Regions from separate parts of the Erwinia magellanica genome, predicted to be linked through region 2. Evidence: predicted binding sites of a transcription regulator. Region 2 holds the regulator's gene; each other region holds the start of a gene.
The links. Region 2 encodes CRP, which controls carbon source genes, mostly activating them, when cyclic AMP is high. Its sites were predicted from a motif close to ATGTGANNNNNNTCACAT; they were not measured.
Positions count from the first base shown of each region.

Region 1: a site for CRP is predicted at 1,791-1,808, ahead of deoC (deoxyribose-phosphate aldolase). Genes of this name have one in related genera too.
Region 3: a site for CRP is predicted at 3,103-3,120, ahead of AAH450_RS02795 (PTS sugar transporter subunit IIB). Genes of this name have one in related genera too.
Region 4: a site for CRP is predicted at 2,277-2,294, ahead of pth (aminoacyl-tRNA hydrolase). Genes of this name have one in related genera too.

Region 1 covers NZ_JBCHVC010000003.1:235,664-240,578, reverse strand. Annotated here, with positions in the region: gene AAH450_RS12760 (patatin-like phospholipase family protein) at 1-846, shown strand, start outside; gene AAH450_RS12755 (TatD family hydrolase) at 843-1,619, shown strand; gene deoC (deoxyribose-phosphate aldolase) at 1,987-2,766, shown strand; gene deoA (thymidine phosphorylase) at 2,852-4,174, shown strand; gene deoB (phosphopentomutase) at 4,237-4,915, shown strand, end outside.
Region 2 covers NZ_JBCHVC010000004.1:51,002-55,916, forward strand. Annotated here, with positions in the region: gene AAH450_RS14755 (phosphoribulokinase) at 1-618, shown strand, start outside; gene AAH450_RS14760 (OsmC family protein) at 657-1,070, opposite strand; gene crp (cAMP-activated global transcriptional regulator CRP) at 1,379-2,011, shown strand; gene AAH450_RS14770 (YccS/YhfK family putative transporter) at 2,070-4,148, shown strand; gene argD (bifunctional acetylornithine/succinyldiaminopimelate transaminase) at 4,207-4,915, opposite strand, start outside.
Region 3 covers NZ_JBCHVC010000001.1:617,207-622,121, reverse strand. Annotated here, with positions in the region: gene AAH450_RS02805 (glycoside hydrolase family 1 protein) at 1-1,298, opposite strand, end outside; gene AAH450_RS02800 (PTS sugar transporter subunit IIC) at 1,319-2,647, opposite strand; gene AAH450_RS02795 (PTS sugar transporter subunit IIB) at 2,660-2,974, opposite strand; gene AAH450_RS02790 (LacI family DNA-binding transcriptional regulator) at 3,268-4,221, shown strand; gene AAH450_RS02785 (lactonase family protein) at 4,636-4,915, opposite strand, start outside.
Region 4 covers NZ_JBCHVC010000001.1:790,223-795,137, reverse strand. Annotated here, with positions in the region: gene prs (ribose-phosphate diphosphokinase) at 1-415, shown strand, start outside; gene AAH450_RS03650 (GGDEF domain-containing protein) at 659-1,846, shown strand; gene ychH (stress-induced protein YchH) at 1,931-2,212, opposite strand; gene pth (aminoacyl-tRNA hydrolase) at 2,473-3,063, shown strand; gene AAH450_RS03635 (EAL domain-containing protein) at 3,207-3,860, opposite strand; gene AAH450_RS03630 (SulP family inorganic anion transporter) at 4,000-4,915, opposite strand, start outside.

The DNA of each region.
Region 1 (4,915 bases), on a different contig from region 2:
TATGTCTGCGGTCAGCCGGGTTACGCCCGCCGGGTCATTACGCGCTATACCACCAGTAAACTCTTTTTTGATCCGCTGCGTTTTGTGCGGGGCGGCCACTTGATCGATCTTGACTGGCTGGTGGATGTCACCGCGCAGGAGTTTCCGCTGGCGATGGAGGCAGCGGAGAAGATGTTCTCTTCCGGCCGGGAATTTTATATGTGCGCCTGCCGCAGCGATGACTATTCGCCAGGCTATTTTGCCCCGACAGCGGCGAACTGGCTGAATATCATCAAGGCTTCCAGCGCTATCCCTGGGCTTTACCGTCCTGGCGTGGACCTGGAAGGGATCAGCTACCTGGATGGCGGTATCAGCGACGCCATTCCGGTACGGGAAGCGGCACGCCGGGGGGCCGAAACCATCGTGGTTATTCGTACCGTGCCGTCACAGATGACCTACACGCCGCAGTGGCTGAAGCGTATTGAACGCTGGCTTACCGATAGCGCGCTACAGCCGCTGGTGAATATCATGCATCTGCATGAAGAGAGCTATCGGGCCACGCAGGAGTTTATTGATAATCCTCCGGGTAAGCTGAATATCATTGAGATCTTCCCGCCGCATGCGCTCGCCAGCATGGCGCTGGGCAGCCGCGTGGCGTCGCTGAACCAGGATTATCATCTGGGTCGCCGCTGCGGGCGTTATTTCCTGGCTACACTGGGTCAATGGCTGAATGAGAACACTACGCTGACCAGCCAGCAGCCGGTGATCCCCCCGGCACCGGTGGCGAATGAGCCGGTGCGTGATGGCGTGATTCTGGATCCGCTGGCGGGAAACGATGCTGATTATGATGAGGGTTCGCTGGCATGACTCCAGGATTTGTGGATACGCACTGTCATTTTGATTTCGACCCATTTTGCGGGCGTGAAGAGGAGAGCCTGAAGCTCGCTTCCGCCGCGGGCGTGGAGAAAATCATTGTGGTTGGCGTCTCAGCAGACCGGTTTGCCGGCGTGATGGCGCTGGCGGAACGCTGGCAGCCCCTCTACGCCGCGCTGGGCACGCATCCCATGGCGATTGCCCAACATCATGAGTCGCACCTTGAGCAGCTTGAAAGTTGGCTAAAGCAGAAGCCGGAAAAGCTGGTGGCGATCGGCGAAATTGGCCTGGATCTCTTTATTGAAGATCCTCAGTTCGACAGGCAGGAGCAGCTGCTGGATGCCCAGCTACGGCTGGCAAAACGCTATGACCTGCCGGTGATCCTCCATTCCCGCCGGACGCATGACAAATTAGCGCAGCATCTCAAGCGCCTGGCGCTGCCGCGTCGCGGCGTGGTACATGGTTTTGCGGGCAGCGAACAGCAGGCGCTGGCGTTTATCCGTGCGGGATACGCCATCGGTGTGGGCGGCACTATTACCTACCAACGCGCCAGTAAAACCCGCAATACCATTGCCCGACTTCCTCTCTCTTCCTTACTGCTGGAAACGGATTCGCCCGATATGCCGCTACAGGGCTTTCAGGGGGAAGCGAACCGCCCCGAGCGCGTAAAAAACGTCTGGCAAAGCCTCTGTGAACTGCGGGAAGAGTCTCCGCAGGAGATTGCTGAAACCCTCCGTGAGAACACCCGCACCCTTTTTAATCTCTGAATAGCTAAACTCTTTATTCAGACTGGCTGACAGGCCGGCTCTGCGAGGTAACATTTGCCTCTGCCACTCTGCGCTAAAAATGTTATTATTATAACATTCCCCGATAAAACCACGATTCAGCCTGTTTTTCAGACGGATCAGGGGGCCGGAGGGGCAAAGATGGCGAATTTTGTGTGATATAAATCACATTAAAAGGGTTGTTCTTGCAGTGTTATTTCCTTAGATCGTGAATTTCATCACGGAAGGGGAGTGCCTTTTCCGTTACTATTTTAACATTCCAGCCCGGTAAACGGGCGCTGGCGGCAAGGACCCCGGCTTTCGCTTGCGCGAAACGGGCAAGCCGCCTGAACAATGCCTGGAGAAGACTATGACCGACGTCACCGCAGCAGCCGTACGCGCGCTTAAACTCATGGATTTAACCACCCTGAATGACGATGACACCGATGAGAAAGTGATCGCTCTGTGCCATCAGGCTAAATCCCCGGCGGGTAATACCGCGGCAATCTGCATCTATCCACGCTTTATCCCGATTGCGCGCAAAACGCTGCGTGAGCAGGGCACGCCAGATATCCGCATCGCCACCGTGACTAACTTCCCGCACGGTAACGACGATAAAGTCATTGCGCTGGCAGAAACCCATGCCGCCATCGCTTATGGCGCTGATGAGGTGGATGTGGTGTTCCCTTATCGTGCCTTAATGGCCGGCAATGAAGATATTGGTTATGACATCGTCAGCGCCTGCAAAGAGGCCTGCGAAGATTCAGACGTTCTGCTGAAAGTGATTATTGAAACCGGCGAGTTAAAAGATCCTGAACTGATCCGCAAAGCGTCCGAAATTGCCATCAAAGCGGGTGCCGATTTTATCAAGACCTCAACGGGGAAAGTGCCGGTTAACGCCACACCAGAAGTCGCTGAGATCATGCTGAACGTCATTGCTGAAATGGGCGTCAAGCATCAGGTTGGCTTTAAACCTGCCGGTGGCGTTCGCACGGCCGAAGATGCGGCTATTTACCTGAAGCTGGCCGATGACATTCTGGGTAGCGACTGGGCTGATGCGCGTCATTTCCGCTTTGGTGCTTCCAGCCTGTTAGCCAGCCTGCTGACAGCCGCCGGCCATAGCGGCGCAAAAAGTGATTCAGCTTACTGAGTGCAGGGCGAGCTTTTCGCCCTTGTAACTGGCATCGGGGCGGCAGATCTGCCGTCCTCATCAAAGATAAACCCCAGGGGGCAACGTGTTCCTGCCACAAGAAATCATTCGTAAAAAAAGAGACGGCCAGGCGCTGAGTGAAGAAGAGATCCGTTTCTTCATCAACGGCGTACGTGATAATACCGTTTCCGAAGGGCAAATCGCTGCGCTGGCGATGACCATCTATTTCCACGATATGTCATTGCAGGAGCGGGTGGCGCTGACCATGGCCATGCGTGATTCCGGCTCGGTACTCAACTGGCAGGCGCTTAACCTGAATGGTCCGGTGGTGGACAAACACTCCACCGGTGGCGTGGGCGATGTGACTTCGCTGATGCTGGGGCCGATGGTGGCTGCCTGTGGCGGCTACGTGCCGATGATTTCAGGCCGCGGGCTGGGCCATACCGGCGGCACGCTGGATAAGCTGGAAGCGATCCCCGGATTTGATATTTTCCCTGATGATGCAACCTTCCGACGGATCATCAAAGAGGTGGGCGTAGCGATTATTGGTCAGACTAACTCGCTGGCCCCTGCCGATAAGCGTTTTTACGCTACCCGTGATATCACCGCAACGGTGGACTCCATCCCGCTTATTACCGCTTCTATTCTGGCGAAAAAGCTGGCGGAAGGGCTGGATGCGCTGGTGATGGATGTCAAAGTTGGCTCGGGCGCCTTTATGCCGACCTTTGAGCAGTCTGAGCTGCTGGCTCAATCCATTGTTGGCGTGGCAAACGGCGCGGGCTGCAAAACGACTGCCCTGCTGACCGATATGAACCAGGTGCTCGCCTCCACGGCCGGTAACGCGCTGGAAGTGCGTGAAGCGGTTAACTTCCTGACCGGGAAATACCGCAACCCACGTCTGCTGGAGGTCACGCTGGCTCTGAGTGCAGAGATGCTGGTTTCCGGCGGGCTGGCAACCGACACGGCGGAAGCCACCCGCAAACTTCAGGCAGTGCTGGACAACGGCAAAGCCGCAGAATGTTTCGCGAAGATGGTGGCTGCGCAGAAAGGCCCGGCTGATTTTATTGAAAACATGGATCGCTACCTGCCTGCGCCGATGCTCAGCAAAGCGCTCTATGCCGAAAAACCAGGCATTATCAGCGCCATGGATACGCGGGCATTAGGAATGGCAGTGGTGTCGATGGGCGGCGGTCGCCGTCAGGCCAGTGACCAGATCGACTACAGCGTTGGCTTAAGCGAGATGGCGCAGCTGGGCGACGTGGCCGACAGCCAGCGTCCGCTGGCCATGATCCATGCTGCAACAGAAGCAGACTGGCAGGAAGCGGCGCTGGCCGTCACGCGCGCCATCACACTTAGTGAAACGGCACCGCAAGAGACGCCCGTTATCTATCGCAGAATTACCGGATAAGCGTCATACTGTTCAGATCGATAAAATTTAAGCTCATCGCGTAACAGACGCAGGAGATCAGAATGAAACGTGCATTTATTATGGTGCTTGATTCCTTCGGGATCGGCTCCAGCAAAGACGCCGACAAATTTGGTGATCATGGTTCGGATACTCTCGGACACATTGCCGAGGCGTGCTTCAAGGGTGAAGCTGACAAAGGCCGTAAAGGGCCGCTGCATGTGCCGAATCTCACCGCATTAGGCTTAGGCAAAGCCGCAGAAGAGTCTACGGGTAAATTCCCCGCCGGCCTGGATAAGAACGCCGAGATTATCGGGGCTTACGCCTACGCCAGCGAACTCTCTTCCGGCAAAGACACACCGTCGGGCCACTGGGAAATTGCCGGTGTTCCTGTGCTGTTTGACTGGGGATACTTCAGTGACAAAGAGAACAGCTTCCCGCAGGAGCTGTTAGATCTGCTGGTAGAGAAAGCAGATTTGCCAGGCTATCTGGGAAATTGCCACTCCTCCGGCACGGTGATCCTGGACCAACTGGGTGAAGAGCATATGAAAACCGGCAAGCCGATTTTCTATACCTCTGCCGACTCAGTGTTCCAGATTGCCTGCCACGAAGAGACTTTTGGACTGGAACGCCTCTATAAGTTGTGTGAAATCGCCCGTGAGGCCCTGACCGAAGGTGGCTATAACATTGGCCGCGTGATTGCCCGTCCGTTTGTGGGTGATAAAGCTGGAAACTTCGAACGTA
Region 2 (4,915 bases):
GAGTATGGCCGCACCGGCAGCGGTAAATCCCGCAAGTATCTGCATACCTATGATGAAGCGGTGCCGTGGAATCAGGTGCCGGGCACCTTTACACCCTGGCAGCCGCTGCCCGAACCTACCGACGTGCTGTTTTATGAAGGGTTGCACGGTGGCGTGGTGACCCCACAGAATAACGTGGCTGCCCATGTCGATCTGCTGGTAGGCGTGGTGCCTATCGTTAACCTGGAGTGGATCCAGAAGCTGGTGCGTGACACCAGCGAACGCGGCCATTCGCGTGAAGCGGTAATGGATTCAGTGGTGCGCTCAATGGAGGATTACATTAACTTCATTACGCCGCAGTTTTCGCGCACACACATTAACTTCCAGCGTGTGCCGACGGTGGATACCTCCAATCCCTTTGCAGCCAGGGCTATCCCTTCGCTGGATGAAAGCTTTGTGGTGATCCACTTCCAGGCGCTGGAAGATATTGACTTCCCCTACCTGTTGTCGATGCTACAGGGATCCTTTATCTCGCATATCAATACGCTGGTGGTGCCGGGCGGGAAAATGGGGCTGGCAATGGAGCTGATTATGGGGCCGTTGGTTAAACGTCTGATTCAGGGCAAGAAAATTGAGTAACGCCCCGGTAAACAGACGTTACTCCCCTGCTCAGCGATCTACTTTTCCTGTAATTCGATCACTTCATAGCTGTGGGTCATATTAACCCCTTTACCCAGCATCAGCGCCACAGAGCAATACTTCTCTGCCGAAAGATCGACAGCGCGCGAGACGGCTTTGTCACTCAGCCCGACGCCGCTGATAATAAAGTGCAGATTAATATGGGTGAAGAGGCGGGGAGCCTCTTCGCGCCGCTCTGAGGTGAGCTTCACCTCGCAATCCTTTACGTTATGACGGCCCTTTTGCAGAATAGAGACCACGTCGATGGCGCTGCATCCACCCGCAGCCATCAGCACCATTTCCATAGGACTTGGCGCTTTATCCCCGGCGTTTCCATCCATCAATACCTGGTGTCCCGATGAGGATTCTCCCAAAAACGTTAACCCTTCAACCCACTTGACCCGAGCCTGCATAACAAGTTCCTCTAATTCATTTAGTTAACATCAGATTACGCTTTAGCCTGAAAAACGGCAATGTGGCAGTTTTCACACTATGCTGAAGCGAGACAACAGAAGACACTCACTGAAAGCTGTGCTACAAACAAAGCTGTAATATTTTCGTCAGTACTCTACAGGCACGACGAAACAAGACAACATAACGAGCCAGGCTTTTCACAGAGGCCCGAATACATTTCCTGATGGGAAACGCTTGATTATTTCAACGCCTGACAGGGAACTCTGCCCCTGTATTTAGGCACGATGACAACAGAGGATAACAGCGAATGGTTCTCGGCAAACCGCAAACAGACCCGACACTTGAATGGTTCCTGTCACATTGCCATATTCATAAGTATCCATCCAAGAGCACGCTGATTCATCAGGGTGAAAAGGCAGAAACCCTCTACTACATCGTCAAAGGCGCAGTAGCGGTGCTTATCAAGGATGAAGAAGGCAAAGAGATGATCCTCTCTTACCTCAACCAGGGTGACTTCATTGGCGAACTTGGCCTGTTTGAAGAAGGTCAGGAGCGTAGCGCGTGGGTACGTGCGAAAACAGCCTGTGAAGTGGCTGAAATCTCTTATAAAAAATTCCGTCAGCTTATTCAGGTCAACCCTGACATTCTGATGCGCCTCTCGGCACAGATGGCGAGTCGACTTCAGGTTACCTCAGAGAAAGTGGGCAATTTAGCTTTCCTTGATGTCACAGGTCGCATTGCGCAGACCCTGCTCAACCTGGCGAAGCAACCCGACGCCATGACCCACCCGGACGGGATGCAGATCAAAATCACCCGTCAGGAGATTGGGCAGATTGTTGGCTGCTCACGCGAAACCGTAGGCCGTATTCTGAAAATGCTGGAAGATCAGAACCTGATCTCAGCACATGGTAAAACCATCGTTGTCTACGGCACACGCTGATCGGCTCTGATCCACGGCGCAACAGCTCTTGTTGCGCCTTTTTATTTGGTACGGAGTGATGTGGCGTCGACTGATCTATCACCCTGAAGTGAACTACGCGCTGCGCCAGACGCTGGTGCTCTGCTTACCGGTGGCTGTCGGCTGGCTGCTGGGTGACCTGCAACGGGGCCTGCTTTTCTCTTTAGTGCCTGCCTGTTGCAACATCGCTGGTCTTGATACTCCTCACAAACGCTTCTTCAAACGCCTGATCATCGGCGGAAGCCTGTTCGCCTTCAGCAGCTTCCTGATCCAGTATCTGGGCGGACATGCGGTGCCTTTACCCGCTATTCTCTTCACCATGACGATGCTGCTGGGCATAACCGGTGAGATCAGCCCGCTGCATGGCCGACTGCTGCCCGGCTCGCTGATTGCCGCTATTTTCACCCTCAGCCTGGCTGGCCGGATGCCAATATGGGAACCGCCAATGCTCTACGTGCTGGGCACCATCTGGTATGGCCTTTTTAACTGGTTCTGGTTCTGGCTGTGGAAAGAGCAGCCGATGCGGGAGACGCTCAGCCTGCTCTACCGCGAGCTGGCGGGCTACTGCGAAGCCAAATATTCCCTGCTGACCCAGCTGACAGATCCTGAAAAGGCGCTGCCACCACTGCTGGCCCGGCAGCAGAAAGCTGTCGATCTGATCACTACCTGCTACCAGCAGATGCATATGCTCTCTGCCACCCGCTATAACCATCACAAACGCCTGACCAGAGCGTTCCAGGTGGCGCTGGATTTGCAGGAACATATTTCGGTCAGCCTGCATCAGCCCGAAGAGGTTCAGAAGCTGGTAGAGCAGAGCCATGCTGAAGCGGTGATCCGCTGGAATGCGCAAACCATCGCCGCCCGGCTTCGCGTACTGGCTGACGATATTCTTTATCACAAGCTGCCTGAACGCTTCACGATGGATAAGCAGCTACAGGCGCTGGAGAAGATCTCCCGCCAGCACCCGGACAATCCGGTGGGCACCTTTTGTTATTATCATTTCAGCCGTATCGCCAGGGTTTTACGTACCCAGCGGCCTCTGTATCAGCGGGATTTGATGGCTGACCGCCAGCGTCGTCTGCCCTTGTTACCCGCTATCAGAAGCTATCTGTCGCTGAAATCAGCCGCGCTGCGCACTGCCTCCCGCTTTGCCGTGATGCTGACTTTTGCCAGCTCGCTGGCGCTGTTCTTTAATTTGCCGAAGCCTTACTGGATCCTGATGACGGTGATGTTTGTCAGCCAGAACGGCTACAGCGCAACCCGCGTGCGGATCCAGCACCGTGCGCTGGGCACCCTGGCGGGACTGATTATCGCCGCCATCACGCTGCGCCTTCATGCGCCAGAATCGGTGGTGCTGCTGGTGATGCTGGCGATTACGCTTATCAGCTATCTGTTTATCCGTAAATTCTACGGCTTCGCAATGATTGGCTTCACGGTGACCGCGGTCTGGTCCCTTCAGCTGCTGTCACTTAACGGCGCGGACTTCCTGCTGCCCCGCCTGCTTGATACGCTGATGGGCTGCCTGATCGCTTTCGGCGGCATGATCTGGCTCTGGCCGCAGTGGCAAAGCGGCCTGCTGCGGCAGAATGCGCACGATGCGCTTGGTACCTATCAGGATGCATTACAGTTGCTGCTGGGCAACGAGCAGTCACCTGAGAAGCTTGCCTGGCAACGTATGCGGGTGAATCAGGCGCATAACGCCCTGTTTAACTCGCTGAATCAGGCGATGCAGGAGCCAGGGTTCGATTCTCGCTATCTTTCAGATATGAAGCTTTGGGTAACACACAGCCAGTTTATCGTGGAGCATATCAACGCCATGACCATTCTGGCGCGTGAGCATACGATGCTGACCGCTTCGCTGGCAGAACGCTATTTACAGGATTGTGAAGTGGCGTTGCAGCGCTGCCAGCAGCGCCTGGAATATGACGGGCCAGGCTCGGAAACCAATGTGATGGATTCGCAGACCGGGGTAAGTCAGGGGCCGACCACTATTCTGGAAAGACACGTAAAGCGTATTCTGGGGCACCTGAGCGTGATGCACACCATCTCCTCGCTGGCATGGAGCGCACGACCCCATCATGGACGCTGGCTGACACGCAAGCTGAAAAGATTATCCTGATAACGTGTGTTGAAAGGAAAGTGCCGGGGAGCTGCACGGGACAGCTCCCACCGGCCTGTTAAGCGAGTACTTTTTCCACAGCGCGGGCAAAGCGAACCATACCTTCCTGGATATCCGTTTGTTCAATCACCAGCGAAGGGGCAAAACGGATCACCTCCGTTCCGGCATTCAGGATCATTACGCCTTCTTCAGCCGCAGCATTCAGGATATCGCGCGCTTTACCGGCATGTTGCGGCTTCAGCGCCGCACCAATCAGCAGCCCTTTACCCCGAATATCGCTGAACAGATCCAGCTGCGCATCAAGCGTTTTCAATGCTGCCACGAAGAGTTCACGCCGCGCTTCCACGCCGCTCAGCACTTCATCGGTGTTAATGATATCCAGCGCCGTCTCCGCAATTGCGCAGGCCAGCGGATTACCGCCGTAGGTGGTGCCGTGCACGCCGGGCGACATGGTGGCAGCAATCTCGTTAGTCGTCAGCATCGCGCTGATCGGGAAGCCACCGCCCAGCGCTTTGGCGGTAGTCAGAATATCCGGCTGCACGCCATAATGCTCATACGCAAACAGCTTGCCGCTGCGGCCCATGCCGCTCTGTACTTCATCCAGCACCAGCAGCGCCTGATGTTCATCGCAGAGTTTACGCAGGCCCTGCATAAATTCCGCGGTGGCAGGCATCACCCCGCCCTCGCCCTGAATCGGCTCCACAACGATGGCGCAGGTATGGTCATCAATTACCGCTTTCACTGCCTCCAGATCGTTAAACGGCACG
Region 3 (4,915 bases), on a different contig from region 2:
TGCACAAATCCGTAGCGGTTTTTATAGCCGTTGCACCATGACCAGTTATCGATAAATGTCCACATATGGTAGCCAAGACAGTTGGCGCCTTCGCTTATTCCTTTGTGCAGCCATTTAAGATGCTCAGCAATAAATTCGATACGATAGTAGTCGTCTATTCTCCCCTCCTGCACAAATCGCTGCTCATTTTCAACGCCCATACCATTCTCAGAGATAAAACAGCGAGGATTACCGTAATTAACCCGTAAATTCGTCAGAATGTCATAGATACCAGGTTCGTAAATTTCCCAGCCACGATAGGGGTTCATTTTCCGGCCCGGCATTTCATAGTTTTCAAAAAACCACTCGGGCATAAAGGGTGAGGCGGGGTTTACCGCACTGTCACGACATTTTACCCGGCGTGGTTGGTAGTAGTTCACACCCAGCAGATCGATTTTCCCTTCTGCTATCAGTTCACTATCGCCCGGAAGCGAAGCAGGAAGCTGATCGTACTGACGGAGCAGCCCCACCAGATCGGCGGGATATTCGCCGCGCAATACCGGGTCAAGGAAGCTGCGGTTGAACAACAGGTCAGCATGATGGGCGGCGGTGATATCTGCCGGATGCTGCGAACGTGGATATGAGGGCGTAAGGTTCAGAACGATGCCAATCTCGCCGTTGTAGTGCCCAGCCCGATAGGCCTTTACCGCCGACGCATGGGCCAGAACGGTGTGATAAGCCACGGTTGCCGCTCGTTTAAAGTTGACGACGTTGGGATAGTGGAAATCATAAAGATAGCCACCTTCAACCGGTACAATCGGCTCATTAAAGGTGAACCAATGCCCTACCCGATCGCCGAAAAGCTCAAAACAGATTTGTGCATAACGACTGAATGCAGCAACGACTTCCCGGTTTTCCCATCCGCCTTTTTCCTGCATCACCATCGGCATATCAAAGTGAAAGAGCGTGATAAAAGGTTTTATGCCCTGCGCCAGCAGTTCATCAATCACGTTGTTGTAGAAGGTGACCGCTTCAGGGTTCACCTCACCCGTGCCGTCCGGGATCAGGCGGGACCAGCTCAGCGAGGTACGAAAGCTGTTGTGGTTAAGCTTTTTGAGCAACGAAATGTCTTGTTGCCAGTGTTGAACAAAGGTTGAGGTCCTGGCCGGACCGATGTTTTGATGAAAGCGCCAGGGCTGCTGCTGATACCAGACATCCCAGATGGTGGCACTTTTGCCTCCCGCCAGGCTGTCGCCTTCGGTCTGCAAGGCAGAACTGGCACTGCCCCACCAGAAATTCTCGGGAAATGTATATTTCATCGCTTTACTCTCCAGAGTGATTAGTTGGTGCCAATCGTTTCAGCAAGGGGGCTACTGCTTTGCGCTTTCTGCTCTTCTGTTTTCAACAGTGAACGTTCGTAAGCACGCAGGAAAGGCAGGTACATCAGGGCTGAGAGCACCATGCAAATCAGACACATCACCACCGGACTGATCGCCCAGTTTGCTGCCCACGACGCGCCAATCGGGGCTGGCGTTGTCCATGGCGTGAGCGACACTACTTGTGCCAGCCAGCCCATTTTGGTCGCCGTGTAAGCCAGTACGGCGTTGATCATCGGGACACAGACGAACGGGATAAACAGGATCGGGTTCATGATAATCGGTGCGCCGAACAGGATCGGTTCATTGATGTTAAAGAAGCTCGGTACCACGCCCATTTTGCCGATGGTGCGCAGATGGACGGCGCGGCTGCGCAGTAACAGGAAAGCCAGCGGCAGTGTAGATCCCACACCGCCAATAAGCAGAAAGTGATCCCAGAAGCCTTGCAGATAGATGTGCGGTAGTGCGCTGCCCGCCGCCAGAGCCGCCTGGTTGGCGGATAAGTTAGCCATCCAGAAAGGATTCATGATGCCGGTGACAATCAGCGCGCCGTGAATACCGGCGAACCAGAATATTTGACACAGCAGCACAGAGAGCAGGATCGCGGGCAGAGAATCGGAGGCAGAAACCAGCGGCGCCAGCAGATGCATAATGGCCTGCGGAATAATCATGCCGGTTTTGGCTTCAATAAATAAGTTAAGCGGATGCAGCGTACCAATAATCACCACGACAGGGATCAGGATCTCAAACGAACGGGCAACACCGGTTGGCACCTCTTTGGGTAAACGAATGGTGATGTTGTTTTGCTTGAGCCAGGCGTAGATGCGCGTCGTATAGATGGAGGTGATCAGCGCGGTAAAAATCCCCTGCCCGGAGAGATATTCCGTGGAAATGGTGCCATCACTGTAGGGCGCGGCAACCAGCAGGAAGGCCATAAATGCCAGCAAACCTGACATCACAGGATCGAGCGAAAATTGCCGCCCCAGACTCGCGCCAATACCAACCGAGATAAAAAATGTCATCACGCCCATGCTCAGATTAAACGGCAGCATCAGTTGATCGCGATAGGTGGTAGAGAAATCCAGCCAGGCTCGGGCAAAGCCATTGGTGGTGGTTTCAGAGAAAGGCGGGAAAATAAATACCAGCATGAAAGAGCCGATAATCATAAAGGGCAGCGCGGCGGTAAAGCCGTCACGGATCGCAATGACGTACTTCTGTTGCCCAAGACGACCCGCTAACGGCGTGATGGATTGCTCAATGACCGCAATCATGGATTGATATAACGAACTCATAAGCGCACCTTTTTAGTTAGCCGCTTCAATGAGCGACAGAGCGTAGTCTAAAACCTTGTCACCGCGTTGCATGCCGTAGTCCATCATCTCGATAGGCTGAACGGGAATGCCCTGGGTGGCCGCTTTTTCTGACAATGTTTTCAGCATGTATTTTACCTGTGGCCCAAGGAGCACCACCTGATAACGCGGGAACTGTTCATCAAATTCCGCGATGCCAAAGGCATTAATTTCAACCTCTAAGCCTCTTTCTGTAGCAACTTCTGCCATTTTTCGCACCAGCAGGCTGGTGGACATCCCTGCCGAGCAACACAACATTATTTTGTACATCGCCATTCCATCCTCAGGGTTTCACGCTTTAGTGTGGCGATGATTGGATATCATATGGAAACCGGTTTCCATCAATGAAGATAAGAACTGTGATACTTATCAATATCTGGGGTTTAAGGGGGTTCTTTATCCGATTTGCGTCACATAATTTCGGGCAAATTGGATAGCTGAAATATCCAAATGGAAAATGAGTTTCCATGCGAAAGGGAAATGGCTATACTTTATGCGGTGAATAAATGCGCTAACGTTTGCATTCATATTGAAAAGTAATACGCAGGGTCCACGGGAGAAAGATGTCTACTATCAACGATGTATCACGTTTGGCTGGGGTGTCAAAAGCCACAGTTTCACGGGTGTTGAGTGGTTCGCGCGGCGTTAAGGAAGCCAGTCGTCTTGCCGTACTGAAAGCGGCCGATGAACTGAAATATCGACCTAATGTGATCGCACAATCCCTGTTCAGTCAGACCACTAACTGCATCGGCGTTATCTGCGCCCAGGAAAATATCAACCAGACCACCGCCTATCTTTACGCGCTGGAGAAGCAGTTAAGCCAGCATCAAAAACATCTGCTGTTGCGCTTTGCGAATAGCCAGTCAGAGATTATGAATGCGCTGGATGAACTCAGCTGCGGTCTGTGCGATGACGTGCTGATTATTGGCGCCCGCTTTCCTCTGAACATTGCAGATGAGAATGTGGTTTTGGTGGATTGCGTGGAAGCTGAAGGGCCAAACAGCATTCAGTTTGATCACTCCTTTGCCGCTGAGACGGCCTGTAATTATTTGATTAACCAGGGCAAACGCCAAATCGCGTTGATCTATCCTGAAGCAGGCGGCGCCGCCGAGCCGGTACTCTTTGGCTATAAACTTGCGCTGGAAACGAATTTTCTGCCCTTCAACCGCAATCTGGTTATTATGGATTCGGTATCTTCTTCTGTAGCCATTCAGATGCTGCTGAACAATGCCAGTACCCGTAATTTCAACGCCCTTCTGGTGGCTAATGAACAAGAAGCGCAGAACGTGATTGCCCAGTTGCAGGCATTTAATAAATCCGTCCCCGCCGACATCATGGTATTCAGCCTGGCAGGCTCCCTCCAGTTGCCCGGTATCCCTACCATTCCCGCTATTGAATACTCAATGGATGCCATGGCTTCCAGGATTGTTAACTGGCTGACGACAAAAACCCAAAATATGCTGGGATCATCCGTGTTGCGCGGCGATCTGATCATTCCGGATATGCGTAAGCGTTAACTGGCTTCCGGTTAGCCGGAAGTGGCTGGGCGCGTTTTTGAGGTTAAGAGAGCATAATTTTTATATGCAATCACATAAGCCGCCCAGCAAGCCCGGATCAATCCTGTGTCAAAGCGTAGTCAGGTATTTAAATCAGCCTCAGGGATTGGAGCGATCAATAAGAGATGAAATCGCCACAAGGAAGTGTATAAGAAGTAACGTTTAAAGCCTTTCAACATCCCCTTCCCCACGAATAACAGTAACCGCAGCCGCAGGATTCAGCGGGATATTCCTGGTCAGTCCGTTAATTCTGGCAAGGTTTTGTTTACCCTTGCTATTGATGCCCTTCCCGATACGACCTTGCAACATCCGCGCAGAGCAGTTAAAAGGCCGCCATGAATAGCGGCCTTTCGGGTGGCTTCTTACAGGGTGAACTTAATAGGTCACCACGGTGACCCAATTCGCATCACCTCCGGCAGGTGCTTCGCCCACCCGCTTAAGCGCCCCGGTTTTAGCATTAATTTCATAGCTGCCGGTAACCGCACTCTTCTCACCGCTGGCAATCAGCCAGCGACTGTCAGCGGAAATCGCTATGCCGCGCGGCTGTTTTTCAACCTGCCAGCTGTCAATCAGCGTGAGTTTGCCGTCCTCCTTGTTAACCCGATAACCGGTAACGGTGCTGCTGGTCCGCTCGCTGACATAAAGAAAACGCCCA
Region 4 (4,915 bases), on a different contig from region 2:
CGCTATCGCTAAGCTGTTGAACGACACCGATATGGCGATTATCGATAAACGCCGCCCACGTGCTAACGTCTCTCAGGTGATGCATATCATCGGTGATGTTGCTGGCCGTGACTGCGTGCTGGTCGATGATATGATTGATACTGGTGGTACCCTGTGCAAAGCCGCTGAGGCGCTGAAGGAGCGTGGTGCTAAGCGTGTATTCGCTTACGCTACTCACCCGATTTTCTCTGGCAATGCCGTAGAGAACCTGCGCCATTCCGTGATCGACGAAGTGGTGGTTTGCGACACCATTCCGCTGCCGGAAGAGATCAAAGCCCTGCCAAACGTCCGTACGCTGACGCTGTCAGGCATGCTGGCTGAAGCGATTCGTCGCATCAGCAATGAAGAGTCTATCTCTGCAATGTTCGAGCATTGATAGCCATGGGGGGACGGGTTCGCCCGTCCCGCTTTTAGTTTTACCGCTCTCCACTCTGCCACCGGTTTGCCTGTCGATAACTCTCTTTAAAACCCAAGCCTTTATTTCTCCCCTTTGCCACTGCGCCATTTGACTTAAATAACCCCCGCACTATTTATTTTCGCAAAGCACCCTGCCAGCCCTTTTGGCTTGTAATCATTAGTGATATTTTGCCTGAACCGACCCTCCAGGAATATTCTTATCATGACGCTCGACGTCTATACTCTTTTCGTTTGCGAGCTTTATGTATTGTTCTTCCTCTGCATCATTATGGTATTCGCCTGGAAAGGGTCGCAGTACAATCGCGTCTTAGGCTTTCAGTGTCTGTCGCTGAGCGTCACTATCGTCGCGGTATTTTTAAGCAGCCTGCGCAGCGAAGGAGACTTATTCCTGCCCGTTGCCGTAGGGAACCTGCTGGTCATGCTGGCATACAGCCTGCTGGTGATGGCCTTCCGCTCTTTTCGGGGCGCCTCCTGTGGATGGCTCTGGACGCTCGGCCCGTTGGTCTGGGTTCTGCTCTGCCTCTCTCCGACGTTTTATCACTCCATGCGCTACCGTATTCTGGCCGTCTGCGTGTTTTGCGTGGTTTATACCGGCTGGATGATTCTGGAGTTGCATCGTTCACGCGCTGCCCTCCCCGTCACCTACTGGCCTGCGCAACTACTGCTCTGGATCCATCTGCTGTTTCATGTTGTCAGAGGGGTGATGGACGGCGGTATTACCAGCCCGCTGCATGGTGCGATTGGCGGCTCCACCTTCTCGGTGTACGTGATTATGGAATCCATCCTGATGGTGATTGGGCTGACCTTCGCCATGCTGGCGATGGTGAACGAGCGAACGCAGATCCAGTATAAAAATGCCTCCCTGCTCGATCCTCTCACCGGCATCTGGAACCGCAGAGCGCTGTTTGAACTGGGCGAAAAGATGGGTCGTCAGTGTGAGAGAACATCGCAGCCGCTGACCATCATGCTGTTCGACCTCGACTATTTCAAAAGCATTAACGATCGGTTTGGCCACAATCAGGGCGACCGGGTATTAATTGATTTTTGTGAACAGGTAAAGCAACTGATACCCGGCAGAAGCATCTTTGCCCGACTGGGCGGGGAAGAATTTGCCGCCATTGTTATGCTCAGCGAAGAGGAAGGTGTGCTTTGTGCAGAAAAAATTCGCTATGCCGTTGAATGCTCCCAGCCGGAAGGGGTGCATTATACCGTGAGCATTGGCGTAGCGAGCGGTAACGAGAGCTTTCATTCCCTTGCGCCGCTGATGGTGGCTGCGGATGAAGCGCTGTATCAGGCAAAAGCGCTGGGGCGGAACCGGGTGATACGCTTTCAGCCGGCCGAGGCTGGCGAGCCGGAGAGTGATGAAGCATTGAACGCAACCCGCCCCTGAGCTGGAGTTTCGCTGTACAAAGGTAACTGTCGTTCAAAAGCAAAACGCCTCTTATTAAAGAGGCGTTGTTCGGCGGCATTAAGATTAGTGGTGGCTGCTCCCGTTCGATCTTCTGCATCGCTCATCGCCATAATGACGAACCCAGTAGTAACGGTCGCACACTTTTTCACGCCCGCTCATGCTCGCGCCCACCAGCCATAACAGTGCACCAATAAAGATGCTGAAAATAGCGCCGTGCACCATAAACTGCGGTAACTGGAGCTGAGGAAGCTGATTCAGTACGGAATAACCCACTCCCGCCACCATTACCACCAGCCCCAGCACCATCAGTGCATTTCCGGTCAGATTGGCATGTTTACGTTTCATTGTTGCTCTCCCGTTACCAGCCTTGTTCAGATGTCATAAGTTTATGCAATAGCTGAACAGTGCGGTGCGGGTCAGATCACATTTGCTGCACAAAGTTTGACAAAACTTTACGCGTAAGCCCCTGCTTTTTAATAGAATTCATATTATCACCGACCTGAACTATTGTTATTCAGAGAGATTATTATCTGCAATTTTGAGTTCTTCGGCGCGGCAAAGTACACTAGCGCCTGATCCTTCGCACTCCTCAGGAAAACAGACAAGTGAGCAGCATTAAACTGATTGTAGGCCTTGCTAATCCCGGCGCTGAATACGCCGCCACCCGTCATAATGCAGGTGCCTGGTACGTTGATTTACTGGCACAGCGCCACAATCAGGCATTAAAGGAAGAGAGTAAATTTTATGGCTATACCGCGCGGCTGAATATAGGTGGCGAAGATGTCAGGTTACTGGTGCCGACCACGTTTATGAATCTGAGCGGGAAAGCAGTAGGCGCAATGGCGACCTTTTATCGCATCGCACCGGAAGAGATCCTCGTGGCGCACGATGAGCTGGATCTCCCGCCTGGCGTGGCGAAATTTAAGCAGGGCGGCGGACATGGCGGCCATAACGGCCTGAAAGATATCATCAGCAGGTTGGGGAACAATCTTAACTTCCATCGGTTGCGCATCGGCATTGGTCATCCTGGCGATCGCAATAAAGTGGTGGGCTTTGTGCTGGGTAAACCTCAGGCAGCGGAACAAACGCTGATTGACAGCGCCATTGATGAAGCCGCGCGCTGCACGGAAGTTTGGCTGAAAGAAGACCGTTTAAAAGCGATGAACCGGCTGCACAGCTTTAAGGGTCAGGTTTAAGCGTGGCTGAGAAGTACCTTTCTGCCCAAATAGCGATCCACAGACAAATGTTATCCTGATTACTTCAGACAACACATTCACCACATTTACCCTGTATTAGCCCAGGTTAAACCGGGCTACTCCCTGCCCTGCCTGCGCAACGGTTATCGGCCAGGATCTTCCAGCTCTTTCAGCGTCAGCACCGGCAGAAAGTAACCCTGCACGCCCCAGATTTTGCTGTCGGCCAGTTTCTTCAGCTGCATTTCACTCCCCACCCCTTCGACAATAACCCGGTTGGTGTACTGCCGGATATTGGCGATCAGAATGCTGAACCAGGGTTTGGCTACGTTATCCAGGAAAAACTGGCGGTCCAGCTTCACCGCTTCGAACATCTTTGATTGCAGTGCGTTGAGGTTGGCGTCGCCAGCTCCCAGATCATCCAGCCACAGAATATTCAGCTGTTCAATCAGCGTGCGCAACAGCGGGTTATTAAGGCCATCGTGAAGGTTGGGGAAATCCTCGGAGAGTTTCAGACGAACAAAGGGCAAATGGCTGAGAATTTGCTGAATAAAAGTGGACTGAGTCACCACTTTCGCCAGCTGAAAATTGATCGTCAGGCAGCACAACAGGCCGTGCTGCTGAAAGTAGTCCGCGTAATGCTCAATCGTCAAAAGCTGATTGAGCAGATGCGCTTCCGGGTCCTGTTTTATTGACTGCAATCTCTCGCCGGTGCGTTCTGGTTCACCCGGCGTGAGATCCAGCGCAATAAGCTCGCCGTTAACTGTATGAATAGGAACGCAATTATAGTTATGTATCATGCCATCTTGCCAAGGTGCGGGCGTCCTGTCAGGGGTAAAAATCGTCGTACAGATAAACTTTAGCCGTTCATTCTGTAAAAATGCGAATCAATACGACGATTTTTATATCTATCGGCCAAACTGACGGCAGCTTTATGCATTAACCCTTGTCGGCAGCAACTTTATAATCCGGGTCATCCAGTTCATGGCTACAGAACGGACCGGCCTGCTTTAACAGGCTGATGCAATCTTCACTGAGGTGGCGTAACCGCACGCTTTTTTCAGCCGCCAGGTAACGGGCAGTGAGCTTATCAATGGCCTCGACGCCGCTGGAGTCCATCACTCGCGTCCGGGCAAAGTCGATCACCACATTTTGCGGGTCATTCTCCGGGTGAAACAGCTCCTGGAAACTGGCCGCAGAGCCAAAGAACAATGGCCCTTCCAGACGGATCGTTTTCTCCCCTTCCTCTTCCTGCTGCGAAAGGATGCTGATCCGTGCATGCTGCCAGGCAAAGACTAATGCCGAAATGATCACCCCAAATATCACCGCCATCGCCAGATCGGTATAGATAGTGACGATGGTGACGGCCACCATGATAACTGCGTCCGGCTTCGGCATCCGCTTCAGCCGCCTGATGGAGCTCCATTCAAAGGTGTTGATGCAGACCACAAACATAATGCCCGCCAGCGCTGCGACCGGCAGCAAAGCGATATATTTGGAAAGGCTGACCACAAACAGGATCAGCAGCACGGCACCAACCAGATTCGAAATGCGTCCTCTGCCGCCAGAGGTAAAGTTGATGATTGACTGACCAATCATCGCGCAGCCCGCAAAGCTGCCGAAGAAACCACAGATGGTGTTACCAATCCCCTGCGCCACACACTCTTTATTGCCATCGCCCTTCTTGCTGCCCATCTCATCGAGCACCGCCAGCGTTAGCAGGGATTCTATCAATCCCACCAGCGCGATAATCACCGAGTAAGGCAGCACGACTTTCAGCGTTTCCCAGCTTAACGGCGCGGCGGGAAGGTGGAACATCGGCAGCGTACCGGAGATATCCGCCAGGTCGCCCACG